DNA from 4 places in the Streptomyces sp. NPDC017529 genome. Region 1 is predicted to be linked to each of the others. Evidence: riboswitches for the same ligand, from Rfam matches in the RefSeq annotation. Region 1 holds a riboswitch; each other region holds the start of a gene.
The links. A riboswitch is a leader RNA that binds a small molecule or an ion and turns the genes downstream of it on or off. The one in region 1 is predicted to bind cobalamin.
Positions count from the first base shown of each region.

Region 2: it holds a riboswitch for cobalamin, as region 1 does, so the genes downstream of both, ACH4K4_RS07795 (HoxN/HupN/NixA family nickel/cobalt transporter) here and ACH4K4_RS12655 (ribonucleoside-diphosphate reductase subunit alpha) in region 1, are expected to answer to the same signal.
Region 3: it holds a riboswitch for cobalamin, as region 1 does, so the genes downstream of both, ACH4K4_RS29985 (CoA-acylating methylmalonate-semialdehyde dehydrogenase) here and ACH4K4_RS12655 (ribonucleoside-diphosphate reductase subunit alpha) in region 1, are expected to answer to the same signal.
Region 4: it holds a riboswitch for cobalamin, as region 1 does, so the genes downstream of both, ACH4K4_RS17290 (cobalamin biosynthesis protein) here and ACH4K4_RS12655 (ribonucleoside-diphosphate reductase subunit alpha) in region 1, are expected to answer to the same signal.

Region 1 is NZ_JBIRJY010000004.1:429,566-437,167, reverse strand. Features, by position in the region: gene ACH4K4_RS12665 (TolB family protein) at 1-755, opposite strand, end outside; gene ACH4K4_RS12660 (TolB family protein) at 838-2,184, opposite strand; cobalamin riboswitch at 2,484-2,625, shown strand; gene ACH4K4_RS12655 (ribonucleoside-diphosphate reductase subunit alpha) at 2,786-5,239, shown strand; gene ACH4K4_RS12650 (ribonucleotide-diphosphate reductase subunit beta) at 5,242-6,315, shown strand; gene def (peptide deformylase) at 6,391-7,032, opposite strand; gene ACH4K4_RS12640 (tetratricopeptide repeat protein) at 7,101-7,602, opposite strand, start outside.
Region 2 is NZ_JBIRJY010000003.1:101,309-108,910, reverse strand. Features, by position in the region: gene ACH4K4_RS07830 (hypothetical protein) at 800-1,303, shown strand; tRNA gene ACH4K4_RS07825 (tRNA-OTHER) at 1,521-1,589, shown strand; gene ACH4K4_RS07820 (hypothetical protein) at 1,871-2,146, shown strand; gene ACH4K4_RS07815 (hypothetical protein) at 2,208-2,816, opposite strand; gene ACH4K4_RS07810 (hypothetical protein) at 2,962-3,186, shown strand; gene ACH4K4_RS07805 (DoxX family protein) at 3,388-3,939, shown strand; gene ACH4K4_RS07800 (VOC family protein) at 3,999-4,499, shown strand; gene ACH4K4_RS07795 (HoxN/HupN/NixA family nickel/cobalt transporter) at 4,606-5,832, opposite strand; cobalamin riboswitch at 5,842-6,054, opposite strand; gene ACH4K4_RS07790 (ABC transporter substrate-binding protein) at 6,253-7,326, shown strand; gene ACH4K4_RS07785 (FecCD family ABC transporter permease) at 7,326-7,602, shown strand, end outside.
Region 3 is NZ_JBIRJY010000015.1:147,653-155,254, forward strand. Features, by position in the region: gene ACH4K4_RS29960 (DUF262 domain-containing protein) at 1-385, opposite strand, end outside; gene ACH4K4_RS29965 (enoyl-CoA hydratase) at 504-1,313, opposite strand; gene mmsB (3-hydroxyisobutyrate dehydrogenase) at 1,310-2,284, opposite strand; gene ACH4K4_RS29975 (enoyl-CoA hydratase/isomerase family protein) at 2,281-3,345, opposite strand; gene ACH4K4_RS29980 (acyl-CoA dehydrogenase family protein) at 3,342-4,553, opposite strand; gene ACH4K4_RS29985 (CoA-acylating methylmalonate-semialdehyde dehydrogenase) at 4,559-6,058, opposite strand; cobalamin riboswitch at 6,263-6,444, opposite strand; gene ACH4K4_RS29990 (RNA polymerase sigma factor) at 6,493-7,602, opposite strand, start outside.
Region 4 is NZ_JBIRJY010000006.1:56,332-63,933, forward strand. Features, by position in the region: gene ACH4K4_RS17270 (alpha/beta hydrolase) at 1-594, opposite strand, end outside; gene ACH4K4_RS17275 (class II aldolase/adducin family protein) at 702-1,355, opposite strand; gene ACH4K4_RS17280 (inorganic phosphate transporter) at 1,845-3,185, shown strand; gene ACH4K4_RS17285 (hypothetical protein) at 3,224-3,460, shown strand; cobalamin riboswitch at 3,637-3,787, shown strand; gene ACH4K4_RS17290 (cobalamin biosynthesis protein) at 3,918-4,889, shown strand; gene ACH4K4_RS17295 (cobyric acid synthase) at 4,921-6,540, shown strand; gene ACH4K4_RS17300 (putative cobaltochelatase) at 6,540-7,602, shown strand, end outside.

The DNA.
Region 1 (7,602 bases):
GCCGGGGCCGGGGGCAGGTTCTGCGCCTTGGAGATGAAGCCGACCTTGCGGCCGTCGTAGCTGAGCACCGGGGCCGCCGAAGGGCCGTTCGCCTGCTCGCCGGTGACGGAGACGCTGACCCGCGTCACGGTGCCGGTCCCACGGTCCCGCACGAAGATGTCCTGGGCGCCGTTGGTGTCGCCGGGCACCAGGTCCGCACGGCTGGAAGCGAACGCGACGGACCGGCCGTTGGCGCTGATCACCGGCATCTGGGAGCCCTGTCTGCCCTGCGGCGGGCGGCCGTCGAGCGTCACGCTCTCGGTCCGCCCGGTCCTGCGGTCGCGGACGAAGATGTCGGTGTCGGCGTTGGTGTCGCCCGGGACGAGGTTGGCCGCGTCGGACGCGAAGGCGACGTACCGGCCGTCGGCGCTGATGGTGGGCGAGGACGACCAGGAGTCGGCCTGGGTGCCGTCGCTCGCCACGTTGACGCGCTCGACGACGCCGGTTTTCAGGTCCTTCACGAAGATGTCCGGCTGCCCGTTGGTGTCGCCGGGCACGAGGTTGGCCGCGGTGGAGTCGAAGGTGACGTACCGGCCGTCCGCGCTGAGCGCCGAGCCGGCCGAACCCCCTTCGGCCTGCGTGCCGTCGGCGGTGACGCTGGCACGTTCGGTGCGCGGCGCGGGCTGGGCGCCGGCCGTCGCCGCGGGCAGCAGCGCGGCCAGCGCGCACGCCCCTGTCACGGCGGCGAGTCTTCGTACGGTGCGGGTGGTCCTCATGGCGGGTTCCCCTCCTGGTCGGTGCATCGGTGCATCGGTGCGTCGGTGCGTCGGTGCGTCGGTGCGTCAGTGCGTCGGTACGTCAGTGCTGCAACCGCCGGACGAAGACGTCGCCCGTGTCGTTCGTGTCGCCGGGCACCAGTTCGTTGTCGCGGGAGTCGAAGGACGCCAGCCGTCCGGTGGCGTCGGGGGTGATCTCGTTCGTCCAGGAGTCCGACTGGGCGCCGTCCGCGCCGACGTTGATCCGCTCGACCCGGCCGGTGCGCAGGTCGCGGACGAAGCCGTCCGCCTGCCCGTTGGTGTCGCCGGGCACGAGGTTGGACGCCATGGCGCTGAAGAAGAGCCACCGGTTGTCCGCGCTGAGCCGCCCGTCGGCGGACCAGCCGTTGCCCTGGGCCCCGTCGTGCGCGCGGGACAGCAGCCGGGTGGTGCCCCGTTCGAGGTCGCGGGCGAAGACGTCGTACGTGCCGTTGGTGTCGTCCGGCACCACGTCGGCGGCCACGGCTTCGAAGATCGCGTAGCGGCCGTCCGGGCTGAGCCTGGGGAACGGTGACACGCCGACCACGGCGTCCTCGGAGCTGAGGCTCGCCACGCTCGTGCGCCCGGTGCCCAGGTCGTGGACGTACATGGGGTCCTGCGGCGGCGGGCGGCGGAAACCGGGCCCGGCGGGGGTGAGGTTGGTCGCCGTGGAGGTGAACGACACCCGGCGGCCGTCGGCGCTGAGCGACGGGAAGCCGGACGGGCCGTCGGCCTGGCTGCCGTCGCTCGCCACGCTCACCCGTTTCGTCGTTCCCTTCTGCACATCGTGGACGAAGACGTCCAGGCGCTCGTTGGTGTCGCCGGGTACCAGGTCCGCGCGGTAGGAGCCGAAAGCGAGGTACCGGCCGCTGCCGCTGACGGCGAAGTTCTGCACTCCGAAGCCGTACGGCGAGGTGCCGGCGCCCGCCGTGGGGCTGGTGGTGCGCCCGGTCCGGCGGTCGTGCACGAAGACGTCGCCCTCGCCGTTGGTGTCGCCTGCCACCAGGTTCGACGCCGAGGAGTAGAAGGCGACATACCGGCCGTCCGCGCTGATCTCGGGCGCGCCGGACAGGGCGTTGCCCTGCGTGCCGTCACTGCCGACGCTGACCAGGTCGACCTTTCCCGTCCGTAAATCCTTGACGTAGACGTCCTGCCGGCCGTTGGTGTCGGCGGGGCCCAGATTGGTGGCGTCCGAGGAGAATGCCACGAACCGCCCGTTCGCGCTGAGCCGCGGATCGCCCGAAAAACCGTTTCCCTGCGTCCCGTCCGCGGCGACGCTGACCCGCTGGGTGGCCGGGGCCGCCACCCCCTCCGCGACGGCCGTGGCGGGCAGCGCGCCTGCCATGACGCAGGCCCCCGCCATCAGCCCGGCCATCCGGACCGCGCCACGCGGCGCACCGGTTCTTCGCATGTCTCCCCCCTCACACTTGTCCCCCACCCGCCCCATCGGACGACAGAGCAGACAAGGAGCCAATACGCTTCAAGGGTCCCGGTCAACGCGTCAGGGATGTTCCGCGCCACCAATACGCCCCCTGCATCAGCCCCCGTCCAGGCGCCCCCCGAACCGCCCCGCGGCAGGCCGGAAGCGGCCCCGTGGCGGGCCGCAGGGCGCCCCACAGGGCCCGGAAAATGACCTCGGAGCGGCCCCCGAATACCACGGCTTCGGACAAGACCGTCGCAACGCGACACAAGATATGGGGGTGGGTGCACGAGGCGGCACAAGATGTATGCTCGTGCTCGCTGTCGTCGCAGGGGAATCCGGTGCGAATCCGGAACTGTCCCGCAACGGTGTACGAAGTGCGTAAATCCGCACCCGTAAGTCCGAAGACCTGCCCACAGTACGCCCGCGCCAGGACCGGCGCGGTCGTCGATACGTCCGGGTCTCGCGGGTTGGGCCGGTGGACGCTGCGCGGTGTGCCCGCGTGCCCCTTGCCGTGCCGGGGGTGCCGCACGCCCGCACGCGACCGTCGCGCTTCTCCCCCAGGCCCCCGCCGAGTGAGGGAGAGCAGCACGTGACCATCGCGCCAACGGAGCCCGCAGCAGCCGAGCAGGTCGTGCAGCCCGCGAAGGACACGCAGCCCCGGCAGGGCGCCGACGGCCGGGCCGAGGACGGCCCCGGCGCCGCCCTGCTGCGCACGCTGACCGACCTCACCGCCGACCTGGCCGCCACCGACCCTGGCAAGATCGCCGCCGCCGCGCTGCGCGGCCGCCACCCCGGTTCGGACGAGGCCGAGCTGCGCTCCCTGGCCATGGAGGCCGCGGCGGGCCTGATCGGCGACGAGCCGCAGTACTCCAAGCTGGCCGCCCGCCTGCTGACCCGTGCCATCGCGGAGGAGGCGGCCGCGGAGGGGGCGGTCGCCTTCTCCGCCTCCGTCGCCACCGGCCACCGCGAGGGCCTGATCGCCGACTCCACGGCCGAGTTCGTGCGCACCCACGCGGACCGCCTGGACGCGCTGGTCGACCGCGCCCTGGCGGACGGCGCCGACGACCGGTTCGGCTACTTCGGCCTGCGCACCCTGCACTCCCGCTACCTGCTGCGCCACCCGATCTCCCGCCAGGTGATCGAGACCCCGCAGCACTTCCTGCTGCGGGTGGCCTGCGGCCTGGCCGAGGACCACAGCGAGCGGGCGCTCGCCGACGTCGCCGAGCTGTACCGCCTGACCAGCACGCTGTCGTACCTGCCCTCCTCGCCCACCCTGTTCAACTCCGGCACCCGCCACCCGCAGATGTCCTCCTGCTACCTGCTGGACTCCCCGCTGGACGAGCTGGACTCGATCTACGACCGCTACCACCAGGTGGCGCGCCTGTCGAAGCACGCCGGCGGCATCGGCCTGTCGTACTCCCGGGTCCGCGCCCGCGGCTCGCTGATCCGCGGCACCAACGGCCACTCCAACGGCATCGTGCCGTTCCTGCGCACCCTGGACGCCTCGGTCGCGGCCGTGAACCAGGGCGGCCGGCGCAAGGGCGCCGCCTGCGTCTACCTGGAGACCTGGCACGCGGACCTGGAGGAGTTCCTGGAGCTGCGCGACAACACGGGCGAGGAGGCCCGGCGCACCCACAACCTCAACATCGCGCACTGGATCCCCGACGAGTTCATGCGCCGCGTGGAGGCCGACGCCGACTGGTCGCTGTTCTCCCCCAGCGACGCGCCCGAGCTGGTGGACCTGTACGGCGACGAGTTCGACGCCGCGTACCGCAAGGCCGAGGCCGAGGGCCGCGCCGTCAAGCAGATCCCGGCCCGCGTCCTGTACTCGCGGATGATGCGCACCCTCGCGCAGACCGGCAACGGCTGGATGACCTTCAAGGACGCCGCCAACCGCACCGCGAACCAGACCGCCGAGCCCGGCAAGGTCGTGCACTCCTCGAACCTGTGCACCGAGATCCTGGAGGTCACGGACGACGGCGAGACGGCCGTCTGCAACCTCGGCTCGGTCAACCTCGCCGCCCACCTGGGCAACGAGGCCGGCGGCTGGGAGGAGGCAATGGACTGGGAGCGGCTGGACGCCACCGTCCGCACGGCGGTCACCTTCCTCGACCGTGTCGTGGACATCAACTTCTACCCGACCGAGCAGGCCGGCACCTCCAACTCCCGCTGGCGCCCGGTGGGCCTGGGCCTGATGGGCCTCCAGGACGTCTTCTTCCGGCTGCGGCTGCGCTTCGACTCGCCCGAGGCCCAGGAGCTGTCCACCCGCATCTCGGAACGGATCATGCTCGCGGCGTACGAGGCGTCCGCCGACCTCGCCGAGCGGCACGGCCCGCACCCGGCCTGGTCCGCGACCCGCACGGCCCGCGGCGTGCTGCACCCCGACCACTACCCGAACGCCGAGCCGCGCTGGACGGACCGGTGGGACGCGCTGCGCACCCGTATCGCGGCGACCGGCATGCGCAACTCGCTGCTGCTGGCCATCGCGCCGACCGCCACCATCGCCTCGATCGCGGGCGTCTACGAGTGCATCGAGCCGCAGGTCTCCAACCTGTTCAAGCGGGAGACGCTGTCGGGTGAGTTCCTCCAGGTCAACGCGTACCTGATCGAGGAGTTGAAAGCGCTGGGCCTGTGGGACGCCCGGACCCGTGACGCGCTGCGCGAGGCCAACGGCTCGGTGCAGGAGCTGGACTGGATTCCCGCCGAGACCCGCGAGCTGTACCGCACGGCCTGGGAGATCCCGCAGCGCGCGCTGATCGACATGGCGGCGGCCCGTACGCCCTACCTCGACCAGAGCCAGTCGCTGAACCTGTTCATGGCCTCGCCGACCATCGGCAAGCTCAGCTCGATGTACGCGTACGCCTGGAAGCGCGGCATCAAGACCACGTACTACCTCCGCTCGCGTCCGGCGACCCGTATCGCCCAGTCCGCGCGCGGCACGGGCGGGGGCGCGCAGACCGCTCCCGTACCCGCTCAGGCGGCCGATCCCGAGGCCGTCGCCTGCTCCCTGGAAAACCCCGAGTCCTGCGAGGCATGCCAGTAACCATGACTACCGCACCCGAGAAGAACGACACGCCCGAGACGACCGCGGCCGCCTCGCACACCGCCACCACCGGCAGCAAGAACCTGCTCGACCCGGGCTTCGAGCTGACCCTGCGCCCGATGCGCTACCCGGACTTCTACGACCGCTACCGGGACGCGATCAAGAACACCTGGACCGTGGAGGAGGTCGACCTCCACTCCGACGTGGCCGACCTCGCCAAGCTGTCGCCCGGCGAGCAGCACATGATCGGCCGGCTCGTCGCGTTCTTCGCGACCGGCGACTCGATCGTGGCGAACAACCTCGTGCTGACGCTCTACAAGCACATCAACTCCCCCGAGGCGCGGCTCTACCTGAGCCGGCAGCTGTTCGAGGAGGCCGTGCACGTCCAGTTCTACCTGACGCTGCTGGACACCTACCTGCCCGACCCGGAGGACCGCGCCGCCGCGTTCGCCGCGGTGGAGAACATCCCCTCCATCCGTGAGAAGGCCGAGTTCTGCTTCAAGTGGATGGACTCGGTCGAGTCCATCGACCGCCTGGAGTCGAAGGCCGACCGCCGCCGCTTCCTGCTGAACCTCATCTGCTTCGCGGCCTGCATCGAGGGCCTCTTCTTCTACGGCGCCTTCGCGTACGTGTACTGGTTCCGCTCGCGCGGCCTGCTGCACGGCCTGGCCACCGGCACCAACTGGGTCTTCCGCGACGAGACCATGCACATGAACTTCGCGTTCTCGGTCGTGGACACGGTGCGCGAGGAGGAGCCGGACCTCTTCGACGACGAGCTGGAGCGCCAGGTCACCGACATGCTCAAGGAGGCCGTCGAGGCCGAGCTGCAGTTCGGCCGTGACCTGTGCGGCGAGGGCCTGCCGGGCATGAACACCGACTCGATGCGCGAGTACCTCCAGTGCGTCGCCGACCAGCGCCTGCAGCGCCTCGGCTTCGCGCCGGTGTACGGCTCGGAGAACCCGTTCTCCTTCATGGAGCTGCAGAACGTCCAGGAGCTGACCAACTTCTTCGAGCGGCGCGCCTCGGCCTACCAGGTCGCCGTCGAGGGCTCGGTCTCCTTCGACGACGAGTTCTAAAGCGCTCCGCACGGCATACGAAGGCGGGCCCTGGACGCGTCCAGGGCCCGCCTTCGGGCGTATGTGTCCGCGCTGTCAGTCGTTGGCGACGACGGGGTAGCGCGGCTCGCGCTCGGCCATCTGCTTCAGCGCGTCCTTGCGGTCACGCTTGGAGAGCCGGTCGATGTACAGGTAGCCGTACAGGTGGTCGGTCTCGTGCTGGAGGCAGCGCGCGAAGTAACCGGTGCCCTCGATGGCGACCGGGTTGCCCTCGGTGTCCTGGCCGCGGACCACGGCGTAGTCGGGGCGGGCCAGCTCGGCGTAGGCGCCGGGCACCGACAGGCAGCCCTCGTTGGAGTCGTCCAGCACCCGCCGCTCGACCGGCACCTCGTCCAGGACCGGGTTGCAGACCGCGCCGACGTGCCGGACGCCCTCGTCGTCCATGCAGTCGTAGACGAAGACCTTCAGGTCCACGCCGATCTGGTTGGCGGCCAGGCCGACGCCCTCGGCCGTGCGCTGGCTGGCGAACATGTCGTCGACGAGCTGGGCCAGCTTCTCGTCGAACTCGGTGACGTCCTTGCACTCCTTGTGCAGCACCGGGTTGCCGACGACGGTGATCGGCCGGGACGTGCCGCGCTCGCGGTGCGCCGCCTCCCGCTCCGCCGCGCCGGTCACGTCGTCGACGAAGCCCTCCGCCGCCCGCTCCTCGTTGTGATCAAAAACAGGCTGTTGCGCCATGACCGCCGTACGCCTTCCTGGAAACCCGAACTATTCGTCCTCAAGCCTACGGGGCACCGTGCGCGCGCTCAGCAGACCTCTTCGAGATCGCGCCACTCGCGGGTGTCCGGGCTGTCCGCGACCCAGCCGTCCAGCAGGCCGCGCACCAGGCCCGCGGGGGCCGCGATGCCGCATTCGCGCTCCGGCACCCACAGCGAGCCGGAGCCCGCCGTGCGGTGGCCGAGCGGACCGGGGTGGCCCGGCTCGCTGTGGTCGTGCGGGTCCAGGTGCTCGCCCTCGCCCTCGTCGCTGGGCATCCGGCTCTCGGAGCACGTACGGCACAGCAGGCGTACGGAGGAGGACCAGTCCTCGGCGGCGAAGCCCGCGTCGGCGGCCAGGCGCTCCAGGGCGTCCCGGTCGGTCTCCGTCGCGGCCTCCAGGAGCACGACCCAGGTGGGCACCGGCGACGGCGCCCACAGTTCGATCTCGTCGAACACGGGGAAGGACGGGCCGGCGGCGGTGGTGCGCTCGCCGTTCGGCACGCCGTCGTGGAGGACCACCTCGCCCCAGCGCCGCCCGGAGGACGGCAGC
Region 2 (7,602 bases), on a different contig from region 1:
CAACTTCCGTTAGAGAGTCACTGCAATTCTCGTGCCAAGCTTTATACGTCGAGGCCGGTGACTATCGGAGAGCTTATGAAGAAGTGCTCCAGGTGTGGGGATTTGCGCCCCTTGGCTGATTTCAATCAGAATCGGTGCAGGCCAGATGGTCTGCAAACGTATTGTCGCGACTGCTGCAAGGCGGTGAATCGTGAATATCGGCGCGCCAATCCGGTCGTGTTCGCTGAATATATGCGGCGCCATCGGTTGAAGAATGGGCCTTCTTGTGTGGTTGAGGAGTGCTCAAACGGGAATTGGGTGTTGATTGAGGTGCCGGAGATGCCGCAAGGGGCTGAGGATGATGAATGACTCGCCAAGCGAGGAGTGGGGTCCCGTGGCTGATGCCTCCAGGGAGCCTGGTGCTATTAGTTGCTCGGGAGCTCGATGGGTCGCAGTCCTGAGCGCAGTTGGGACCCTCCTCGCAGGGGTCGCTGCTTTGATCACCTCTCTTCGCTGAAGTTGCGTGCTTACGTGAGCGGCTTCGAAGGCTGTGGTGAGTCTGCGCGGGAGCGTGGAGGCGGCATTGCCGCCTCTCGGCTCTCCTGGGTGCCACTCATGGCGACCTGGGGCGGGAGCCGGCGGCGGCCGCTGTTGTCAGTGGTGCTGCCTATGCTGGGTGTGGGGAGCTCGCGCCTTGGCTGGCATGTACCGGCTGACGCGGAATGACGTGAGGGCGCCTCGCGTCGTGGTGCTCGGGCAGCCCTTCAGTGGTTGGGACATGGGGCAATTATTTGCTCTCCGATGTCTTATGGGCTTGTGGATGGAGGGGCTGCTGGCCGTGGCTCCGATCGACGTCGGTGTGAAGCCGAAAAGAGATTCCGAACGACAAGCCAACCAGGCCGCTTTAGACCGCCTAGCCGAAGGGATTTCGGCAACTGTCGACGCCGACCAGCGAGGGGCTGATTACGACGGGACCGCAAGGTGGAGCGTTGCCCTGCATGGTGATTACAATAATCCCAACACCAACAAATCCCTACCTGGTGATATTGCCCCAGGGTGGGCGCCTCTGGAGATAGGTAACACGGATGCAAGCAGCGTGCTCTTGCATCTTGCTCGGTTCGGGTCGGTCGCACGCTGGCCGTACGGTCAGGATATTCTGACGGTCTTACATACCCACCCGCGTGGGCTAATTCAGGGATGGCGGCTTGGAGATCCGGCGCCCGACAGCGTCATGGATGATCTCGCGGAGTTTAGTAACTGGGTAGCTACTGGTCGGATGCTCGGTCCGAAGATGATGCGGGAGCTGATGCGGGGCGGAAAGTAGCACATCGAATCGTGCAGAAGTGCCGCTGGGGAGGGAGGCTTGGCCGGCTCTGAGTCGCCTGCGGTCGTCGGTAGTGCCCAGCAGGAGCGATGGCGACGGCCTGAAGGGGGAGGACGTCAGGGGGCCGACCGGGTGTGACATCTGCTGCTGACATCAATACCAGCGCACAGTGGCGGATCTGGGTGGTTTTCAGCGGTGCGGGCGCAATCCAGCCCCAGGGCACAGGAGCCAGCCGGGTGAACTTACAAAGCAGATGTCACAGGTTCAAATCCTGTTGTGCCCACCATCAGTAATCAGCAGGTATGGACGTAAAGGCCCAGGTCGCGGGGATTCCCGGCCTGGGCCTTCGCCGTGTCTGCCCCTTCGCTCCAACAGGCCGTATCCGCCGGGCAGTTCGTGCGCGGGCAGGTTGGGCTGGGCAGACACGTCGGTCCTCCGTCCGCCCGGCGGCCGGCCGATGAGTCGGCCGCCGGGCAACTGGTGCTACTTGCTGGTCCGCGGCGGCTACCGGAGGTAGGGGTTGGGGTAGTGAGAGGGGTTTTGGCCACGGGCGCGTAGAATCAGCCAGTGGTGATCGAACTCTCGAACGAATTGATCAAGCTGGAGCAGGACGCCGTCCGAGCGCACGAAAAGCTCCGTGCCTACCAGGCCGAGTGCGGTCGACCGTCCGCCGGCGATGGCTGGACGGACGAGCAGCACGCGACTTGGCAGGGTCTGTGGAACGCCTGGCGTGAGGCCGCCGAAGCCGTCCAGGCGCAGCTGGAATTCGGCGAAGGAAGCCGGTTCGAACGGGAACGAGCCCTCAAGGCAGCCGTCCGGCACCCCGCTCCCGAAGGGGAGTAAGAAAGCGGCCCGCCGTGACGGGGGGCGGCGGGCCGGTTTGTCCGAACTCTGAGCAGCGGGGTCAGTGGGGGCAGAGTTCTATGTGGATTTCTTGGGCGGTGGGGGTGAGGGTGCCGTCGGTGGAGTGGAATTCGGTGCAGTGGTGGGGTGTGGGCGGGGTGGGGTTGTGTCGGGCGATTCCGGAGAAGCGGTTGGTGGTTTCTCTGAAGAGTTTCGCGCTGCCGGTCATGAAGAGGGTTTCGGCGTAGAGGTGCTGGTGGAACCGGTCCCGGTTTTCCCGGTGGTGGCGGGTGCCGGGGTCGGTCTCGGGCTCGTCGGCCGGGGTTGCGTCGGGCAGGGTTACGGTGCGCGGGCGGCCGGGGGTGAGGCGTCGGCGTACGTCCTTCCAGCGTGATGGTGTGAACTGGCGGGAGTGGTGGAGCAGCACCAGGTCCAGGGTGTGGGTGCCGGGCTGGGTGGCTCGTAGTGGCAGGTGGATCAGTGCGCGTGGTGACGTTGCCGCCAGTGTCCACAGGGCGCCTATGTGTTGTGCGGATTCCTGGTCCAGGGAGAGGTTCAGGCGTAGGCCTTGGTTGGCGAGTACGGCGTGGGGCAGGGGGCTGGCCGGGCGGATCACTTTGAAATTCTCGGCGCCGAGGCGGGCCTGGTGGATGGTGATGGGGAGTTTCATCTGTTTTCGGGGTGTGGGTGGGTGTGGGTGGGGTGTTTGGGGGGTGGGGTTTGTATTTTTGCTGGTTGGGGTTTGCGGGGGTGGGGCGGGGGCGGTATTGAGTCTTCGACGTGCGGGGGTGGCGGTCTCGGTGCACGCTGAATGCATGGGTGAGCATCCGCCGGTGATCGTGCACCCGCCCTCGCCGTCGGGCGGGCGCCGGGTCACCGTTCATGGGCAGATCGTCGGGGTGGCGCACGGGCGGGGGGATGTCGCCGAGTTCCTGCGGCACGCGGGTTTGGCGCCCGATGCCGAGGACATCGACCTCGATGCCCCGGGGCTGGTGGAGTGGCGTGGCGGGGACAAGGAGTGCTGGGTGGGCGCCGGGTAGGGCCGAGGTGGCTTGAAGTGTCGCTTGGTGTGTGGGGGCGTGTCTGGAGAGTTACCGGGTGGGCAGAGTCCTGTTGTTCGACTTTCAAGCGATGTGTATCGTCGATGTGTGACTTGAAGTTTCAAGTACTTTGATCGTGATCGCGACCGGCCCGGCCGGGCAGACAGCCCGGCCGGCCGTCAGACAGGAAAGAGCGCTCGTATGACCTCCCCCCTCAGCCCTCTCAGCAGCTACGGCAGCGGTGCCGACGACCGGCATGCCGCGACTCCGCACGCGTACGACGTCGGCCTGCTGGTGCTGCGGCTCGCGGTCGGGCTGACCATGGCCGCGCACGGTGCGCAGAAGCTGTTCGGCTGGTTCGGCGGGGGCGGGCTGGACGGGACGGAGCAGTTCTTCACGGCCAGCGGGTATCCGGCGGGCAAGGCGATGGCCGTGGTGGCCGGGCTCAGCGAGACGCTGGGCGGTCTCGGGCTGGCGGTCGGGCTGCTGACGCCGCTGGCCGGCGCGGCGATCGTCGGCACGATGGTGAACGCGCTGGCGGTGAAGTGGGGCGGCGGGTTCTTCGCGCCCGAGGGCGTGGAGTACGAGCTGCTGCTCACGGCGGGTGCGGGGGCCCTCGCGCTGACCGGTCCCGGCCGGTACGCGATCGACCGGCTGCTGCCGGTCCTGCGTGCGCACCGGCTCGCGTACGGCGTGGCCGCCGTGGTGCTCGGTGTGGTCCTGGCGGGCGTGATTCTGCTGCTGCGGAAGTGACGCCCGGCGGGGAAGACGAAGACGACGGACGTGGGAGATGTGGGAAGTGAGGGATTGACGTGAGTGTGCGGCGGTTGAACCACGCGGTGCTGTATGTGCGTGACGTCGAGCGCGCCGTGGCTTTCTACACCGAGGCGCTCGGGTTCCGGGTGGACACCGAGGTGCCGGGGCGGGCCGCGTTCCTCAGTGCCGAGGGGACGGCCAACGACCACGACCTCGGGCTGTTCGCGGTCGGCGACCACGCGCCGGGCCCCGAGCACGGCCGGGTGGGCCTGTACCACCTGGCCTGGGAGGTCGGCACCCTCGGCGAGCTCGCGGACATCGCGGCCGAGCTGGCCGGGCGGGGCGCGCTGGTGGGCGCCACCGATCACCTGGTGTCCAAGTCGCTGTACGCGAAGGACCCGGACGGCAACGAGTTCGAGGTCATGTGGCGCGTGCCGCGTGCGGACTGGCCGGGGGCGGACGAGCCCGACCGGCTGCTCCCGCTCGACCTCGACGCGGCGCTGGAGCGCTGGGGTCCCGGGTTGAAGACGGGCGCGGCGGCCGGTTCGGCGACCTGAGGAGGGGCGGCGGCCGCCGAGGGACGGAAGCCCCCGAGGGGCGGAAGCCGGTCGCGGCCCGCTCCGGGGGAGCGCCGGAGCGTGCCGCGACCGGCCGGGGACCGGGTCAGACGGTTTCCGGGGTTTCCGTCTCCCCGGCCCTCGCCGTCGTCGGCGCCGTCCGCGCCGTCCCCGTCGTCCGCGCCGCCCAGCGTTTCTCCACCCCGGCCAGCCGCCAGTACGCCAGGGCCGCGGCCCAGACCACCACGAACAGGCCGACGATGATGAAGCCGACGTTGTCCAGGTCGATGGACGAGATCCAGCCGGTGACGTCGTCCTTCAGGTCCAGCTTCTCGTGCAGGACGCTGACCAGCTCGATGGTCCCGATGAAGAACGCGACGGCGATCGACAGGCCGGTGATCGTGAGGTTGTAGTAGACCTTGCGCACCGGGTTCGAGAACGCCCACTGGTACGCGAAGTTCATGAACGTACCGTCCAGCGTGTCGAACAGGCTCATTCCCGCCGCGAACAGCAGCGGCAGGACCAGGATCGCGTACCAGGGCAGGCCGGCCGCGGCGCCGCTGCCCGCCATCACCATCAGGGTGACCTCGGTCGCGGTGTCGAAGCCGAGGCCGAAGAGGAAGCCGAGCGGGTACATCTGGCCGGGGCGGGTGATGGAGCGGGTGAAGCGGCCCAGGACGCGGTTCATGAAGCCGCGGGAGTCGAGGTGTTCCTCCAGCTCGGCCTCGTTGTAGCGCCCCTGTCGCATGGCGCGGAAGACCCGCCAGATGCCCGCCAGCGCGACGAGGTTGAGCGCGGCGATCAGGTAGAGGAAGGTGCCGGAGACCGTGGTGCCCACGGTGCCGAGAACCTGGTGGGTGCGGGATTCGTCGTCGAGCAGGGTGCCCGCCAGCTGTGCGCCGCCGGCGACCAGCGCGGCCATGGCGACGACCACGCTGGAGTGCCCGAGCGCGAACCAGAACCCCACGGAGACCGGGCGCTTGCCGTCGGCCATCAGTTTGCGGGTGGTGTTGTCGATGGCGGCGATGTGGTCGGCGTCGAAGGCGTGCCGCATGCCGAGGGTGTACGCGGTGATGCCGAGGCCGACGCCGAAGACCTGCGAACCCACGGTGTAGTGGTTCGGCACGACGAGGAGGAAGAGCACGCCGAAGGCGACGACGTGCAGCGCGGCTATCACCGCCATCAGGCCCGCGGTGCGCACCGTGTCCTGACGCTGCCAGCGGAAGCCGGGCAGGGGGGAGGGCGAAGAGGAAGGGGAGGAAGGGGAGGAAGGAGAGGGAGGGGAGGGTAGGGGGGTGGGGGACAGGGGCATTCGGTGGTCACGCTCCAGCACCTCGTGGATCAGTTCGTGAGATGCCGTGGCCGGTCTCCTGGCTTACGGGTGAGCGCGCCCGGCCCGGCCTTCCCGGCCGCGGGCTGCGGACAGTGGCTCCGTACGGGCGTAGGCGCGTACGGAATGGGCGGGAACTTCCCGATCACAGTGGCGAGGGCCGCTCCGGCCTGGACCCGAAGGTCGTCACCGGTCTTCCCGAACACCACGGCCCGGACACTCTAACCTCCGGCACTCCAACCTCCGGAGGTGCGCGGCCACCGGGCCGATTCCGCGGGAACCGCGGGCCCCGTCCGCTCGACTACCTGGTCCGCGGCTCGCAGTGGCGGGCCGCCGGAGAGTCGAGCGGCAGGGGAGAACGGGCGTATGCGTCCTCGCGGGAAGCGGACGGCGACGACAACGGCTACGGCGACGACAACGGTGCTGGCGGCGGCGCTGGCGGTGGGGGTGGCCGCGCTGGCCACCGGATGCGGTGGCGCCGCCGGTGGTACGGGCGGGAGCGCCGCGGGCGCCCGGGACGGCGGCAAAGCCGGTTTCCCGGTCACGGTCACCGATTGCGACGGGCGGGAGACGACGTTTTCCGCTGCTCCGCGGAAAATCGTCACGAGCAATGCGTCGAGCCTGGAGATGCTGCTCCGGCTGGGGGTGGGTGACCGGGTCGTCGGTACGGGATTTCCGCCGGGTAAGGGAACGTTGCCGCCGGATCTGGACGCGCAGGCGCAGCGGGTGCCGGTGCTGGGCAAGGCGGTGATTCCGAAGGAGAAACTGCTCGGTTCCGGGGCCGATCTCTATATCGATACGTTCGCGTCGATGGGGAACATGGGCGGGGCGGCTGCCGCGCCGACCGACGAGGAGTTCGCCGCGTCGGGCATCAAGCACGTCTATCTGGCTTCGACGGCATGCGCGCCGCGCAAGAAGGCGCCGCAGCGGGATCTGTCCGCCGTCGAGGGTGATATCCGGCGGCTCGGGCAGGTCACGGGCACCTCGCGGCGTGCCCTGCAACTGGTGACGGAGATGGAGAAGAAGGTCTCCGGAGTGCGGAAGGCCCTTGCGGACGTGCCCGCTTCGAAGCGGCCGTCGTATTTCTTCTTCGATTTCGACGCGGGTACGAAGCAGCCGGTGGCCGTCTGCAACCGGCAGGTGGCGCACGCGGTGCTGACCGAAGCCGGGGCGCGCAATGTCTTCGCGGACTGCGCGGGGGACTTCAAGCCGGTGTCGTGGGAGGACGTGGTGGACAAGGACCCGGACTGGATTCAGTTGGGCGTACGGAACCGGGGGAGTGCTGCCGCGAATGAGAAGGCGTTCGACGAGGCGGAGCAGTTCTTGAAGGGATTTGCGGGGACGGCGGGGTTGCGTGCCGTGAAGGAAGGGAAATTCCTGCGCATCGGCTCCGAGCAGACGACCATCGCGGGGGTCGGCAACGCCGACACGGTGCGGCGGATCGCGGAGACGCTGTACCCGGACCGGCTGGGCGGGGCCGGGGCGGCGGGCCGCTGATGCCTCGTACGACGCTCAAGGCCCGTACGCCACCCGAGGACCGTACGCCACTCGTGGCCCGTACGCCGCGAAAACCCCGTACGCCATGGCTCGCCGTCGCGCTGCTGCTCGCGCTCCTCGTCGCGCTGACCGCCGCCGTCTCCTTCGGCGCCACCGACATCGCTCCGGCGGAGGTGTGGTCGGTGGTGTTCCGGCGGCTGGGCGGGCAGCCGCCGAGGCCGGGCACGAACGACCTGATCGTCTGGCAGTTGCGGGTGCCCAGAGCGCTGCTCGCCG
Region 3 (7,602 bases), on a different contig from region 1:
GGCGGTAGGCGTCGAGTCCGGTGTAGTCCTCTTCGTTGACCAGGTACCGACGCTGTATGTAGCCGGCCCGTTCGGCGTCGAAGGCGCGTACGTGATCGCGGATCGCGCAGGCCAGCAGCATCAGCGTCGTGAGCCGCTGCTGCCCGTCGACGACGACCCAGCGCTGGACCGTGTCCGGCAGCGGCGGACGCGGATCGAGCACCACGGAGCCGAGGAAATGCCCGGCCGGCGCGTCCGCCGTGCCCGCGGCGGCCTGCTGTAACAAGTCGTCCCACAGCCGCTGGTGGTCCTTGGCGTCCCAGCTGTACGTGCGCTGGTACAGCGGGATCTGGAACTGGTTGTCCCCCTGGATCAGCCGCTCGAACGTCGTTTCCCGTGCTTCCATCGGTACCTCGCCCCAGTCGCGAACTACGGTGATGCCCTTGAGGTTTCAAGAGGATCACCCTAGCCAGCGAGCGCCTGGGGCGAGGTCGTTTCGGCCGGGCCGCGACCGCGCGAGTGCCTCAGCGGTGCGTGAACCCCGCCGCCCGCTTCTCCACGAACGCCGTCATGCCCTCCTTCTGGTCGGCGGTGGCGAAGGCCGCGTGGAACAGGCGGCGTTCGAAGCGGACGCCCTCGGCGAGGGTGGTTTCGAAGGCGCGGTTGACGGCTTCCTTGGCCATCATGGCGACCGGCGCGGACATCGCCGCCACCTTCCCGGCGACCGCGTGCGCCTCGGTCAGCAGGTCGGCGGCCGGTACCACCCGCGAGACCAGGCCCGCCCGCTCGGCCTCCGCCGCGTCCATGGTGCGGCCGGTCAGGCACAGTTCCATGGCCTTGGCCTTGCCGACGGCGCGGGTCAGCCGCTGGGAGCCGCCGATGCCCGGGATGACGCCCAGCTTGATCTCCGGCTGGCCGAAGACGGCGGTGTCGGCGGCGAGCAGGATGTCGCAGAGCATGGCCAGCTCGCAGCCGCCGCCCAGCGCGTGCCCGGCCACCGCGGCGACCGTCGGCGTGCGCAGGGCACCCAGCCGGTCCCAGGCGGTGAACCAGTCGCCGAGGTACATGTCCATGTACGACTGCGGCCGCATCTCCTTGATGTCGGCCCCGGCGGCGAACGCCTTCGCCGAGCCGGTGATGACGATGCAGCCGACTTCCGGGTCGCGGTCCAGCTCCCCGGTCGCGGTGACGACCTCGTTCATCACCTGGAGGTTGAGGGCGTTGAGCGCCTTGGGGCGGTTGAGGGTGAGCGTGGCGGTACGGCCGGTGCGCTCCACGAGGATCGTTTCGTACGGCTGCGTACGGTCGTCCGTGCGCGGGGTGGTGTCGGTCATGCGGTCGTCGTTCCGTTCTGCTCGGTTTCCTGTGCGGCGGGCCTGCCGGTGCCGGAACGCTGCCGGATGGTGCGGACGATGCCGGAGAAGTCCTCCGACGCGCCCTCGCCTTCGGCGAACGCCGCGAACAACTCGGCGGCACGCAGGCCGAGTTCAGCCTGTACGCCGCCCGAGCGGACCGCGTTGGCGGCCAGGCCCAGGTCCTTGGCCATCAGCGGCGCCGCGAAGCCCGGCCGGTAGTCGTGGTTGGCGGGGCTGCCCGGCACCGGGCCGGGCACCGGGCAGTTGACGCTCAGCGCCCAGCACTGCCCGCTCGCGGTGGATGCCACGTCGTACAGGGCCTGGTGGGTCAGGCCCAGGCTCTCCCCGAGGACGAACGCCTCGCTGACGCCGATCATCGAGATGCCGAGGATCATGTTGTTGCAGATCTTCGCGGCCTGTCCGGCGCCCGCGGCACCGCAGTGCACCGCCTTCTTGCCCATCGCCGAGAGCAGCGGCTCGGCCCGCGCGAACTCGGCCGCGCCGCCGCCCGCCATGAAGGTGAGGGTGCCGGCTCGGGCGCCGACCACGCCGCCGGAGACCGGTGCGTCCAGGGCCTGGTGGCCGGCGCGTACGGCGGCCTCGTGTGCGGCGCGGGCGTCGGCCACGTCGATGGTCGAGCAGTCGGCGAACAGGGTGCCGGGGCGGGCCGCCGCGAGCAGCCCTTGGTCCTCGTAGAGGGCCAGGACGTGCCGTCCGGCGGGGAGCATGGTGATCACCACGTCCGCGTCCGTCACGGCGGCGGTCGCCGAGCCGGCGGGTTCGACGCCGGCCTCGGCGGCGGTCGCCAGCGCCTCCGGTACGAGGTCGAAACCGGTCACCCGGTGACCGGCCTTGACCAGGTTGGCCGCCATCGGCCCGCCCATGTTCCCGAGCCCGACGAACCCGACCGTGGCGGGCCCCGCGTTCCCGTACGCCGTTTCCGTGCTCACCAGGGCACCTCCTGCGGGAAGCCGCCGGCGAGCCCGAGCTCGCGGTCGCCGAGCGGTGTGAAGAACCGGGCCACGTCCGCGTCGGTGACCTCGGCGAGGGTGGCGGGGGACCAGCGCGGCCTGCGGTCCTTGTCGATCACCTGGGCGCGGATGCCCTCGACCAGGTCGGGCGTGGCCAGGGCCGCGCACGAGACGCGGTACTCCTGGTCCAGGACCCGTTCCAGCGGCCCCAGGCCCCGGGCCCGGCGCAGCGCGGCCAGGGTGACCTTCAGCGAGGTGGGGGACTTGGCGAGAAGCGTCTCGGCGGCCTCCTTGGCCTCCGGGACGCCGGTGCCGAGCAGCCGGTCCACGATCTCCTCGACGGTGCCGGCCGCGTAGCAGTGGTCGATCCACTCCCGGCGCGCCGCCAGCTCGCCGTCCGGGGCCTCCCGTACGTACCGCGGCAGCACCTCGGGCACCGGTTCGGCGGCGAGGTCCGCCACCAGCCGCTCCACCCGTTCCGCCGGTACGAAGTGGTCGGCGAGCCCGCAGAGCAGCGCGTCCCCGGCCGCCACCGGCGCCCCGGTCAGCGCCAGGTGGGTGCCCAGCTGTCCGGGCGCCAGCGCCAGCAGGTACGTGCCGCCGACGTCCGGCACGAAGCCGATGCCGGTCTCCGGCATGGCGACCTTGGAGCGCTCGGTGACGATCCGTACGCTGCCGTGCGCCGAGACGCCGACGCCGCCGCCCATCACGATGCCGTCCATGACGGCGACGTACGGCTTGGGGTAGCGCGCGATACGGGCGTTGAGCCGGTACTCGTCGCGCCAGAAGGCGGCGGAGGCCGTGCCGCCGGTCCCGGCGTCCTCGTGGATGGCGCGGATGTCGCCGCCCGCGCACAGCCCGCGCCCGCCCGCGCCGCTGATCACCACGGCCTCCACCGCGGGGTCCTGCTCCCACGCGGCCAGGGCCGCGTCGATCCGGCGCACCATGGCGTGGGTGAGGGCGTTGAGCGCTTTGGGGCGGTTGAGGGTGAGGTACGCCGCGCGGCCCTCGGTCCGCAGCAGTACGGAGTCGTCGGTCATCGGGCGGCCCCCGCCCCGGCGCGGGCGCCGCCGGTCTTCGCCCCGGTCAGCCCGCGGGCCACGATCACACGCATGATCTCGTTCGTCCCTTCCAGGATCTGGTGCACCCGAAGATCGCGGACGATCTTCTCCATGCCGTACTCGCTCAGGTATCCGTAACCGCCGTGCAGTTGCAGCGCGCGGTCGGCGACGGAGTAGCCCGTGTCGGTGGCGAACCGTTTGGCCATCGCGCACAGCTGCGGCGCCTGCGGGTCGGCGCGGTCCAGCGCGTCGGCCGCCTGCCGCACCAGCGCACGGGCCGCGGCCAGCTCCGTCGCCATGTCTGCGAGCCGGAACTGCAGCGCCTGCGCGTCCAGCAGCCGGCCCCCGAACGCCTCCCGGTCCGCGAGGTAGGCCTGCGCCGCGTGCAGCGCGCTCTGCCCGCCGCCGAGGGAGCAGGCGGCGATGCCGAGCCGGCCGCCGTTGAGGCCGCTCATCGCGATGCGGAAGCCGTCGCCCTCCGCACCCAGCCGCCGGTCGGCGGGGACGCGCACCTCGCCCAGGACCACCTGCCGGGTGGGCTGCGCGTTCCAGCCCATCTTCTTCTCGTTGGCACCGAACGACAGCCCCGGGTCGTCGCGCTCGACGACGAACGCCGAGATGCCGCCCGGCCCTTCCTCGCCGGTACGGGCCATCACCACGTACACCTGCGAGGCACCGGCGCCGGAGATGAACTGTTTGACGCCGGTCAGCACGTAGTCGTCGCCGTCGCGCACCGCACGCGTGCGCAGCGCCGCCGCGTCCGACCCGGCGCCCGGCTCGGTCAGGCAGTAGCTGCCCAGGTCCGCCATCGAGCACAGGCCGGGCAGCCAGCGGGCGCGCTGCGCGTCGTCGCCGTACCGGTCGATCATCCAGGCGACCATGTTGTGGATGGAGAGATAGCCCGCGATGGACGGGCAGGCGGTGGCCAGCACCTCGAAGACCAGCACGCCGTCCGCGCGGCCGAGCGCGGAGCCGCCGCACTCCTCCCGTACGTAGATCCCGCCGAGCCCGAGCCCGGCGGCCTTGCGCAGCACGTCCACGGGGAAGTGCTTGTCCTGGTCCCAGGCCACGGCGTGCGGCGCGATGTGCTCCTGCGCGAAGTCCAGCGTGGTCTCGACGATGGCGAGCTGGTCCTCGGTGAGCGAGCTGAGCGAGGCGGCCGTGCCGGCGGTGGTCATGACGCTCATCGCGCTCAGCCCATCGTCGGGATGGTGAAGCTCGCGCCCTCCTTGACCCCGGAGGGCCAGCGCGAGGTGACGGTCTTGGTGCGGGTGTAGAAGCGGATCGCGTCCGGGCCGTGCTGGTTCAGGTCGCCGAAGCCGGACCGCTTCCAGCCGCCGAAGGTGTGGTACGCCACGGGCACCGGGATCGGCACGTTCACGCCGACCATGCCCGTGTTCACCCGGCGGCTGAAGTCCCGCGCGGTGTCCCCGTCCCGGGTGAAGATCGCCACGCCGTTGCCGTACGGGTGCTCCGTGGGCAGCCGCAGCGCCTCCTCGTAGTCGGCCGCCCGGACCACCGACAGCACGGGCCCGAAGATCTCCTCCTGGTAGATCCGCATGTCCGGGGTGACCCGGTCGAAGAGCGAGGCGCCCGCGAAGAAGCCGTCCTCGTGCCCCGGGAGGGAGAAGTCCCGGCCGTCGACGACCAGTTCGGCGCCCTCGGCGACGCCGAGGCCCACGTAGGAGCGGACCCGGTCCAGCGCGTCCCGGCCCACCAGCGGCCCGAAGTCGGCGTGCGGGTCGTCGGAGCGGCCGATGCGCAGCGCGCCGATCCGCTCCTTGAGCCGTGCCACCAGCGCGTCGGCGGTCTCCTCGCCGACGGGTACGGCGACCGAGATGGCCATGCACCGCTCGCCGGCCGACCCGTACCCGGCGCCCACCAGCGCGTCCACCACCTGGTCGAGGTCGGCGTCCGGCATCACGACCAGGTGGTTCTTGGCGCCGCCGAAGCACTGGGCGCGCTTGCCGTGCGCCGCGGCGGTCGCGTAGATGTGCGCGGCGACCGGCGTCGAGCCGACGAAGCCCAGCGCTTCGACGCGCGGGTCCTCCAGCAGCGTGTCCACCGACTCCTTGCCGCCGTGCACGACGTTGAGGACGCCCGGCGGCAGGCCCGCCTCCAGGAACAGCTCGGCCAGTCGCAGCGGTACGGACGGGGCCCGCTCGGACGGCTTCAGGATGAACGCGTTGCCGCAGGCGAGGGCCGGCGCGGCCTTCCACAGCGGGATCATCGCGGGGAAGTTGAACGGGGTGATCCCGGCCACCACGCCGAGCGGGCGGCGCAGCGAGTGCACGTCGATGCCGGTCCCGGCGTTGTCGGAGAACTCGCCCTTGAGCAGGTGCGGGATGCCCGCGGCGAACTCGACCACCTCCAGGCCGCGCTGGAGGTCGCCGTGCGCGTCCGGGACGGTCTTGCCGTGCTCGCTCGACAGCAGCCGGGCCAGCGCGTCCCGCTCGCCCTCCACCAGGCGCAGGAAGTTGAGCAGCACACGGGCGCGCCGCTGGGGGTTCCACTCGCCCCATTCGGGCTGCGCGGACGCCGCGTCGGCGACGGCCGCGGCCGTCTCGGACCGGTTGGCGAGCGGTACCCGGGCCTGCACGGTGCCGGTGTTGGGGTCGAACACGTCGCCGTAAGCACCGGAGGCACCCGGGGTGTGCTTGCCGCCGACGAAATGGGTGAGTTCGCGGACCATGGGAGCCTGCTCTCGTCAGGTGGAATCCGGGGATGGCACGGCCGGGCACCCGGGCGGCGCGGAGGGCGCGCGGACCGTGGCGGGGCCGTGGGACGCGAAGGGCGTGGAACCGTCAGCGCGCGGGCGGTGCCGCGGGCCGGGCCGGATCACCTGGGCTGTGGGTACGCACCGGTGCCATGCGTGTCTGCTCCATCCTCGTGGACAACACGGAACAACACCCGCGGCCGGTATCCTGGCTTCCGGATCACCGCGCGCCGCCCGCCTTCCCGACCGCGTTCTCGTCAGTGGCGTGTTGCTCGGCGTCGCACTCCCCGGTCACAGTGGCGGGACCACGCCGGATTCGCACCGGCTTCCCTGCACCGCGGGCCTTGGTCACGACGATATAGTTGGACGTCCTAGTAAGTCCAGGGGGTCCCGCCACGCCGCCCGGCCCGTCACCGCTTCCGGCGGGCGTTGAGGCGGGCGGACTGGCGTGTCAGATGGTCGCGTTCGGCGAGGTTGGACGCCTTACGGGCGGCTTCGGCGTACAGCCGGGCCGCCGTCGGCAGGTCGCCGTCGCGTTCGTGGAGGTATGCCGCCACCGCGGTGTGGCGGGGCAGGGAGGCGTCCAGCGCCGCCAGTTCCGCCAGGCCGGCGCGCGGGCCGTCGGCCTCGCCCACGGCCACCGCGCGGTTGAGCCGGACGACCGGGCTGCCGGTCAGGCGCGTCAGCTCGTCGTACCACTCGACGATCTGCACCCAGTCGGTCTCCTCGGCGGTGGGCGCGTCCGCGTGCAGTGCCGCGATGGCGGCCTGGGCCTGGAACTCGCCCAGCCGGTCGCGGGCCAGGGCCGCCTGGAGGATCCCGACGCCCTCGGTGATCGCCTCGGTGTCCCACCGGCCGCGGTCCTGCCCGGCGAGCGGCACCAGGCCGCCGTCGGGCGCGGTCCGGGCCGCGCGCCGGGCGTGGTGGAGCAGCATGAGGGCGAGCAGCCCCGCCACCTCGGGGTGGTCGATCGCGGCGGCGAGCTGCCGGGTGAGCCGGATGGCCTCGGCTGCGAGGTCGACGTCGCCGGAGTAGCCCTCGTTGAAGACCAGGTAGAGGACGCGCAGCACGGTGGCCACGTCGCCGGGCCGGTCGAACCGCACACCGGAGACGGTCCGCTTGGCCCGGCTGACTCTCTGTGCCATGGTCGCCTCCGGCACCAGATAGGCCTGGGCGATCTGGCGGGTGGTGAGGCCGCCGACGGCCCGCAGTGTGAGCGCGACCGCGGACGCCGGTGTCAGCGAGGGGTGGGCGCACAGGAAGTAGAGCCGGAGAGTGTCGTCCACCGCGGACGCGGGTCCGGGCGCCGGTTCCTCGTCGGCGCGGTCCTCACGCCGGCGGCGTGAGGCGTCCGCCCGGGCCGTGTCGAGGAACCGGCGCCAGGCCACGGTGACCAGCCAGCCCTTCGGGTCCCGTGGCCGGCCGGCGGGCCAGGCGCGGACCGCTTCGACCAGCGCGTCCTGTACGGCGTCCTCGGCCGCCGCGAAGTCGGCTCCGCGGCGGACGAGGACGCCGAGCAC
Region 4 (7,602 bases), on a different contig from region 1:
GTGCGGGGCGCCGGAGTCGTTGCGGTAGGCGAGGTTCAGGACGGGCAGCCGCTGGTCGGCGAGGAACGGCAGGACGACCATGGGGTGCTCGCGGGTGGTGCCCAGCCCGTGCACGGTGATCACCCAGGTCTCCCGGTCGCCGGGCGCGAACCAGGCGGGCAGCGCGCCCAGCTCCCCGGGGATGTCGACGTCGGCGCAGTCGATGCCCAGCGCGTCGCGCGGGTTGCCGATGTGCACCTGGGGTGTCATCCGCATCCGGGCGCCCGGCTGGAGGGTGCCGTGGGTGACCCGTTCCAGGCGGCGGACGACGGTGTCGGCGGGGTGCGGCACGTTGTCCAGGAGGGGGCCGACGATCGCGTGGGCGCCCGCGCCGGTGAGGCCGTAGGTGCCGGGCCGCAGCGAGGCGAGGCTGCGGGTGAGGGTGATCCGTCCGGGCCCGGTGGAATGCACCGTGAGCCGGGGGTCGCCCGGCAGCGGCCGGTCGAGGGCGGGCTTGAGGACCATGCCGCTGGCGTACCGGCCGGCCGCCACCGCGGCCGCGCCGGCACCGATCACCGTGGTGGCGGCCGCTGCCGCCGCAGTACCCAGACGCATCCTCCCCAGTGTGGACGGGGGCCGCGTCCGCGGCCAGCGGGCGGGCGCGGCCGGGTGACGGCGGGGGCGTCCGCGGGCGGCCGGGCGGGCGCGGGCGGCGGCGCGCGTCAGCGGCGCTGCCCGTAGCCGCGCAGCCGGTCGCCCGCCGCCCCGACCTGTTCCGGTGTGAGCAGGGCGGGTTCGCGACCCGGCACCGAGCTGGCGGCGAGCCACACGCGGCACATCCACTCCAGCTGGGCGGTGCGGTCGTACGCCTCGTCCAGGGTGTCGCCGTACACGACGGTGCCGTGGTTGCGCAGGAGGCAGCCGGTGCGGCCGCGCAGTGCGCCGAGCATGTTCCCGGCCAACTCCTCGGTGCCGTAGAGGGCGTAGGGCGCGACTCGGACGGGGCCGCCGAGGGCCGCGGTCATGTAGTGCACCGGCGGGAGTTCGGTGACGAGGGTGGAGACGGCGGTGGCGTGGGCGGCGTGGGTGTGGACGACGGCGGTGGCCCCGGTGGCACGGTAGACGGCCAGGTGCATGGGGAGTTCGCTGGTGGGCCGCAGCGTGCCGCGGGCCTGGCGTCCTTCGAGGTCCACCGCGGTGAGGTCGCCGGGCCCGAGCCGGTCGTAGCGGACGCCGCTGGGGGTGACCAGGACCAGGTCGCCGACGCGGACGGAGACGTTGCCCGAGGTGCCGACGACCAGGCCGTCGGCGACCGTGCGGCGGGCGGTGTCGACCAGTTCGCGCCAGGCGCGGCCGAGGGCTTCCGGGTCCGTCATGCGTGTGCCTCCGGTGTGCGGTGCGGGCGGTGGCCGGCCGAGCGCGCGGGCGTGGTGCGCGCGGGGCTGCCGACACCGTACGGGCCGGGAGCGGGGCCGTGGGGCGGACCCTCGCGCTCCGGTATCCGCTATGTCGGGTTTGACGGTGTGCTGACGTGACCGCGGCGGAGGCGGCGGGCGCCGTGGGCAGGGCGGTGTACGCGAAGGCGCGCGCAGGCCCGGCGCTTCCTGCGCAACGGCGGCGGGTGGCGGGCGGACGGCCGGGCGTTCGCCGCCACCCACCCGCTGTGGCCGGCCCACTGGCACGGCACGCCGGGCAAGCTCCCCGCCGGCTGGGGCTGAACGGCCGGGGCCCGAGTGGCGGGGCGGGTGCCTTCGCGCGACTCCTTCGGGGGCGTCACCGTGCCGCCCGTCCCAGTTCACCTTCCGTTCACCCGTCGTCCGTACGGTCCCGAGCGTCACTGCCCATCGAACTGATTGCCTGGGTGAATGGAACACATCACGCTTCTCATCGGGATCGTGATCGTCACGGCCTTGGTGTTCGACTTTACGAACGGCTTCCACGACACGGCCAACGCCATGGCCACCACCATTTCCACCGGGGCACTCAAGCCCAAGACCGCGGTGGCGATGTCGGCGGTCCTCAACCTGGTCGGCGCGTTCCTGTCGGTGGAGGTCGCCAAGACCATCTCCGGCGGGATCATCGACGAGACCGCCGGCATCAGACCAGAAGTGATCTTCGCGGGGCTGGTCGGCGCCATCGTCTGGAACCTGGTCACCTGGCTGGCCGGACTCCCCTCCAGCTCCTCGCACGCCCTCTTCGGCGGCCTGATCGGCGCGACCCTGGTGTCCGTGGGCACCAGCGGCGTGCACGCCGACGCCGTGGTCATGAAGGTCCTCATCCCGGCCGTCGCCGCGCCGGTCGTGGCCGGCCTGGCCGCGCTGGCCGCGACCCGGCTGACCTACCGGCTGGCCCGCAACCGCGCCGAGGAGGACACCGCCAAGGGCTACCGCGCCGGGCAGATCGCCTCCGCCGCGCTGGTCTCCCTGGCGCACGGCACCAACGACGCGCAGAAGACGATGGGCGTGATCACCCTCGCGCTGATCACCGGCGGCGTGGTCGCCCCGCACGCCGACCCGCCGCTGTGGGTCATCGCCTCGGCCGGTGTGGCCATCGCGCTCGGCACCTACCTCGGCGGCTGGCGCATCATCCGCACGATGGGCAAGGGCATCACCGACATCCAGCCGCCGCAGGGCTTCGCCGCCCAGACCGGCGCGGCGGCCACCATCCTGGCCTCCTCCCACCTCGGCTTCGCGCTCTCCACCACCCAGGTCTGCTCGGGTTCGGTCATGGGTTCGGGCCTGGGCCGCAAGGGCGGCGTGGTGCGCTGGTCCACGGCGGGCCGGATGGTCGTCGCCTGGGGCCTGACGCTGCCGGCCGCCGGCCTGGTCGCGGCGGGCGCCGCGTTCCTGGCCGAGCAGGGCGACTGGGGCATCGCGACCGTGGCGGTCCTCGGGCTCGCCGTGTGCGGCGCGATCTGGGCGGCCTCCCGGCGCAAGCCGGTGGACCACACCAACGTCAACGAGGGCCCGGCGGCGGAGCCGGTGGGTGTCGTCACCGCCGCGCTGCAGGCCGTGACCCCGCCGCCCGCCGGGCCGGTCGTGTCCGCGCCAGCGATGGCCGTCGCCACGGTCCCCGCACCCGCGATGGCCGACACGCCGCTCACGGACCCGGTCGGCACCGCCCCGGTGATCACCGCCCCGGCGGCCGCCCACCCGCACGAGACGCACGCCCAGCGCCGCGCCAAGGCCGGCTCGGCGGTCGGCTGACCCGGCCGCACGGCACCCACGAAGGAACGAGAACGCGAATGAGCATCGACTGGGCAGCTCTGGGCCAGGTCTTCGGCGTCACGCTCGTGGTGACGGTCGGCATCGTCGGCCTGTTCACCCTCGGCATCGTCGGCACGTCCCGCGCCCCGCGGCAGGAGGACGGGGCGGCCGCCGCCGACGGCCCCGGCGCGCCGGCCAGGGCCGGGGCGTACGCCTGCTTCGCGCTGTGCGCGGCGGCCGTGGCGTACGGCATCTATCTGATCGTCGCCGCCTGACGGGCGCCGGCACGGCACTCCGGGGCGCCCGGTGGTCGGCGGCGGACGCCGCGGCCGCCGGGCGCCCCGCGCTGTGTCCTGGGACACAGCCACTGCCACCGCCTGCGGCGCAGGTCAAGCGCGAGTTGACGGGCTCTCGCGGAGCGTGGTGGACTGCCGGAGCCATTCGGCGACAGATGAGGAAGTCCGGTGAGAATCCGGCGCGGTCCCGCCACTGTCACCGGGGAGCGCCCCTCCACCAAGGGCCACGGTCCACGTCGCAGCCGAGAGGTTCCCGTACGGACTGGAAGGCCGGGGGAAGCGCCGATCCGGGGAGCCAGGAGACTCTTGTCGCCGTACCCGTCGAACCAGGGCGCGGACCCTGAGTGAGGACCTACCGTCATGCCCGGCCGCAGTTCGCGATCTTCTGTGCCTTCCCCCGTACCGTCCCTCCGAGGCGCGACGGCGGTCTGATCCGATGCGTGCCGAACACGCCGGCTACGCGTGCGGCGCGGCCCTCGGCTTCCTCGGCGACCTGGTCGCGGGCGATCCCCGGCGCGGCCACCCCGTGGCCGCCTTCGGGCGGGCCGCGGCCGCCGTGGAACGCCGGCTGTGGCGCGACGACCGCGGGCGCGGGGCCCTGCACACCGCGCTGTGTGTCGGCGGGACCGCCGCCGGCGCCGCGCTGCTGGAACGTGCCGTACGCCGCTCCTCCCCCGCCTCCGTCGCGCTGACCGCCGCCGCCACCTGGGCCGTCCTGGGCGGTACCTCGCTGTGCCGCGAAGCGCGGGCCGTCGGCGGCGCGCTCGCCGCAGGCGACCTCGACGTGGCGCGGGAGCGGCTGCCGCACCTGTGCGGGCGCGACCCGCAGGCCCTGGACGGGCAGCAGATGGCGCGCGCGGTGGTGGAGTCCGTCGCCGAGAACACCTCGGACGCGGTGGTCGGCGCCCTCGTGTGGGGCGCGGTCGCCGGCGTACCGGGGCTGCTGGCCTTCCGTGCCGTCAACACGCTGGACGCGATGGTGGGGCACAAGTCGCCGCGCTACCACCGCTTCGGCTGGGCCTCGGCCCGGCTCGACGACGTGGCCGGGTTCCCCGGCTCCCGGCTGACCGCCGCGCTGGCGGTACTGGCGGGCCCCGACCGGCGGGGCGCGTGGCGTGCCTGGCGGCAGGACGGCCCGTCGCACCCGAGCCCCAACGCGGGTCCCGTGGAAGCGGCGTTCGCGGGGGCGCTGGGCGTACGGCTGGGGGGCACCCTGGCGTACGGCGGCCGGGTCGAGCACCGGCCGGTGCTGAACGGTGCCGCCGGGCACCCCGTGGCGGTGCCGGACATCGGGCGGGCCGTGACGCTGTCGCGCCGGGTGAGCGCGCTGGCGCTGGCGGCCACGGTCGCGGGCCGGTGCGCGGCAGGGGCCGTGCGGCGGGCCCGTACGGCCGGGAGGGCCAAGTGAGCAGTGACATGCGGACGGCGAGGAGCGCCACGTGAACGGACCGGGTCGAACGCCGCTCGGCGGCGGGCTGCTGGTGGCGGGCACCACGTCCGACGCGGGCAAGAGCGTGGTGACGGCGGGCATTTGCCGCTGGCTGGCGCGCAAGGGCGTCAAGGTGGCGCCCTTCAAGGCGCAGAACATGTCGCTGAACTCGTTCGTGACGCGCGAGGGCGCGGAGATCGGGCGGGCGCAGGCCATGCAGGCCGCGGCGGCGCGCGTCGAGCCGAGCGCGCTGATGAACCCGGTGCTGCTGAAGCCGGGCAGCGACCGCAGCAGCCAGGTCGTGCTGATGGGCAAGCCGGTGGGCGAGCTGAGCGCGCGCGGCTACCACGCGGGGCGCCAGGAGCAGTTGCTCGGTACGGTCACGGACTGCCTCCAGGAGCTGCGCCGTACGCATGACGCGGTGATCTGCGAGGGCGCCGGCAGCCCCGCGGAGATCAACCTGCGGCGCACCGACATCGTGAACATGGGCATCGCGCGGGCCGCCCGCATCCCGGTCGTGGTGGTCGGCGACATCGACAGGGGCGGCGTGTTCGCCTCCTTCTTCGGCACCACGGCGCTGCTGTCCCGGGAGGACCAGGCGCTGGTCGCGGGCTATCTCGTCAACAAGTTCCGGGGTGATGTGACGCTGCTGGAGCCCGGCCTGGAGATGCTGAGGGAGCTGAGCGGTCGGCCCACCCTCGGGGTGCTGCCGTTCGCGCACGGCCTCGGCATCGACGAGGAGGACGGCCTGCGGGTGTCGCTGCGCGGCGCGGTCCGCGAGAGCGTCGTCGCGCCGCCGCACGGCGCCGACGTCCTGCGGGTCGCGGTGGCCGCCGTACCGCTGATGTCGAACTTCACGGACGTGGACGCGCTCGCCGCCGAACCCGGCGTCGTGGTGCGCTTCGTGGACCGCGCCGAGGAGCTGGCCGACGCCGACCTCGTCGTGCTGCCCGGCACCCGCGGCACCGTCCGGGCGCTCCAGTGGCTGCGCGAGCGGGGCATCGCGGACGCGGTGCGGCGGCGGGCGGCCGAGGGCCGCCCGGTGCTCGGCATCTGCGGCGGCTTCCAGATGCTCGGCGAACGCATCGAGGACGAGGTCGAGTCCAAGGCCGGCACGGTGGACGGGCTGGGCCTGCTGCCTGTACGCGTACGGTTCGCCGCGGACAAGACCCTGGCCCGGCCGTCCGGCGAGGCGCTGGGCGAGCCGGTCGAGGGATACGAGATCCACCACGGCGTGGCCGAGGTCCTCGGCGGGCAGCCCTTCCTGGACGGCTGCCGGTCCGGATCGGTCTGGGGCACCCACTGGCACGGCTCCCTGGAGAGCGACGGCTTCCGGCGGGCGTTCCTGCGGCGGGTGGCCGCCGACGCGGGCCGCGCGTTCGTCCCGGCGCCGGACACCAGCTTCGCCGCGCTGCGCGAGGAGCAGCTCGACAAGCTGGGCGACCTGATCGAGGAGCACGCGGACACCGACGCGCTGCTGCGGCTGATCGAGGACGGGGTGCCGGCGGGGCTGCCCTTCGTGCCGCCGGGAGCGCCGCCGGTACCACCGCCGTCCCGCACCCCGGCCGCACCCGGCGCGGCCTCCCCCGCGCCCGCACACCGCACGTCCCTCGAAGGGGGTACTCCTTAATGGCATCGGTCCCTTACCCGTTCACCGCGGTCGTCGGCATGTCCGACATGCGGCTGAGCCTGCTGCTCAACGCCATCTCGCCGGCCATCGGCGGGGTGCTCGTCCGTGGGGAGAAGGGCACCGCGAAGTCGACGATCGTGCGCGGTCTGACGGCGCTGATGCCCGACGTCCCCGTCGTCACCGGGTGCCGCTTCTCCTGCGACCCCGCGGCGCCCGACCCGGCGTGCCCGGACGGCCCGCACGAGACGGGCGGCTCGGAGGAGCGCCCGGCCCGCATGGTCGAACTCCCCGTCGGCGCCTCGGAGGACCGGCTGGTCGGCGCGCTGGACATCGAACGGGCCCTGTCGGAAGGCGTGAAGGCCTTCGAGCCGGGTCTGCTGGCGGACGCGCACCGCGGCATCCTGTACGTCGACGAGGTCAACCTCCTCCACGACCACCTCGTGGACCTGCTGCTGGACGCCGCCGCCATGGGCGCCTCGTACGTGGAGCGCGAGGGCGTCTCCGTACGGCACGCGGCGCGCTTCCTGCTCGTCGGCACCATGAACCCCGAAGAGGGCGAACTGCGGCCGCAGTTGCTGGACCGCTTCGGCCTCACCGTGGAGGTCGCCGCGTCCCGCGAGCCGGACCAGCGGGTCGAGGTCGTGCGGCGCCGGCTGGCGTACGACGCCGACCCGGCGGGCTTCGCGGCACGCTGGGCCGCCGAGGAGAACGAGCTGCGGGAGCGGATCGCGGCCGCGCGGGCGCTGCTGCCGGACGTGCTGCTCGGCGACGCGGTGCTGCGGCAGATCGCCGCGGTCTGCGCCGCGTTCGAGGTGGACGGCATGCGCGCCGACATCGTGATGGCGCGCACCGCGTGCGCGCTCGCGGCCTGGGCGGGCCGTACGGACGTCCGCGAGGAGGACGTACGGCAGGCCGCCCTGCTGGCGCTCCCCCACCGGCGCCGCCGCAATCCCTTCGACGCCCCCGGCCTGGACGAGGACAAGCTCGACCGGACGCTGGAGGAGTTCGCCGCGGACGAGGACGACGACCCGGAACCGGACGGCGGCCCGGACGACGATCCCG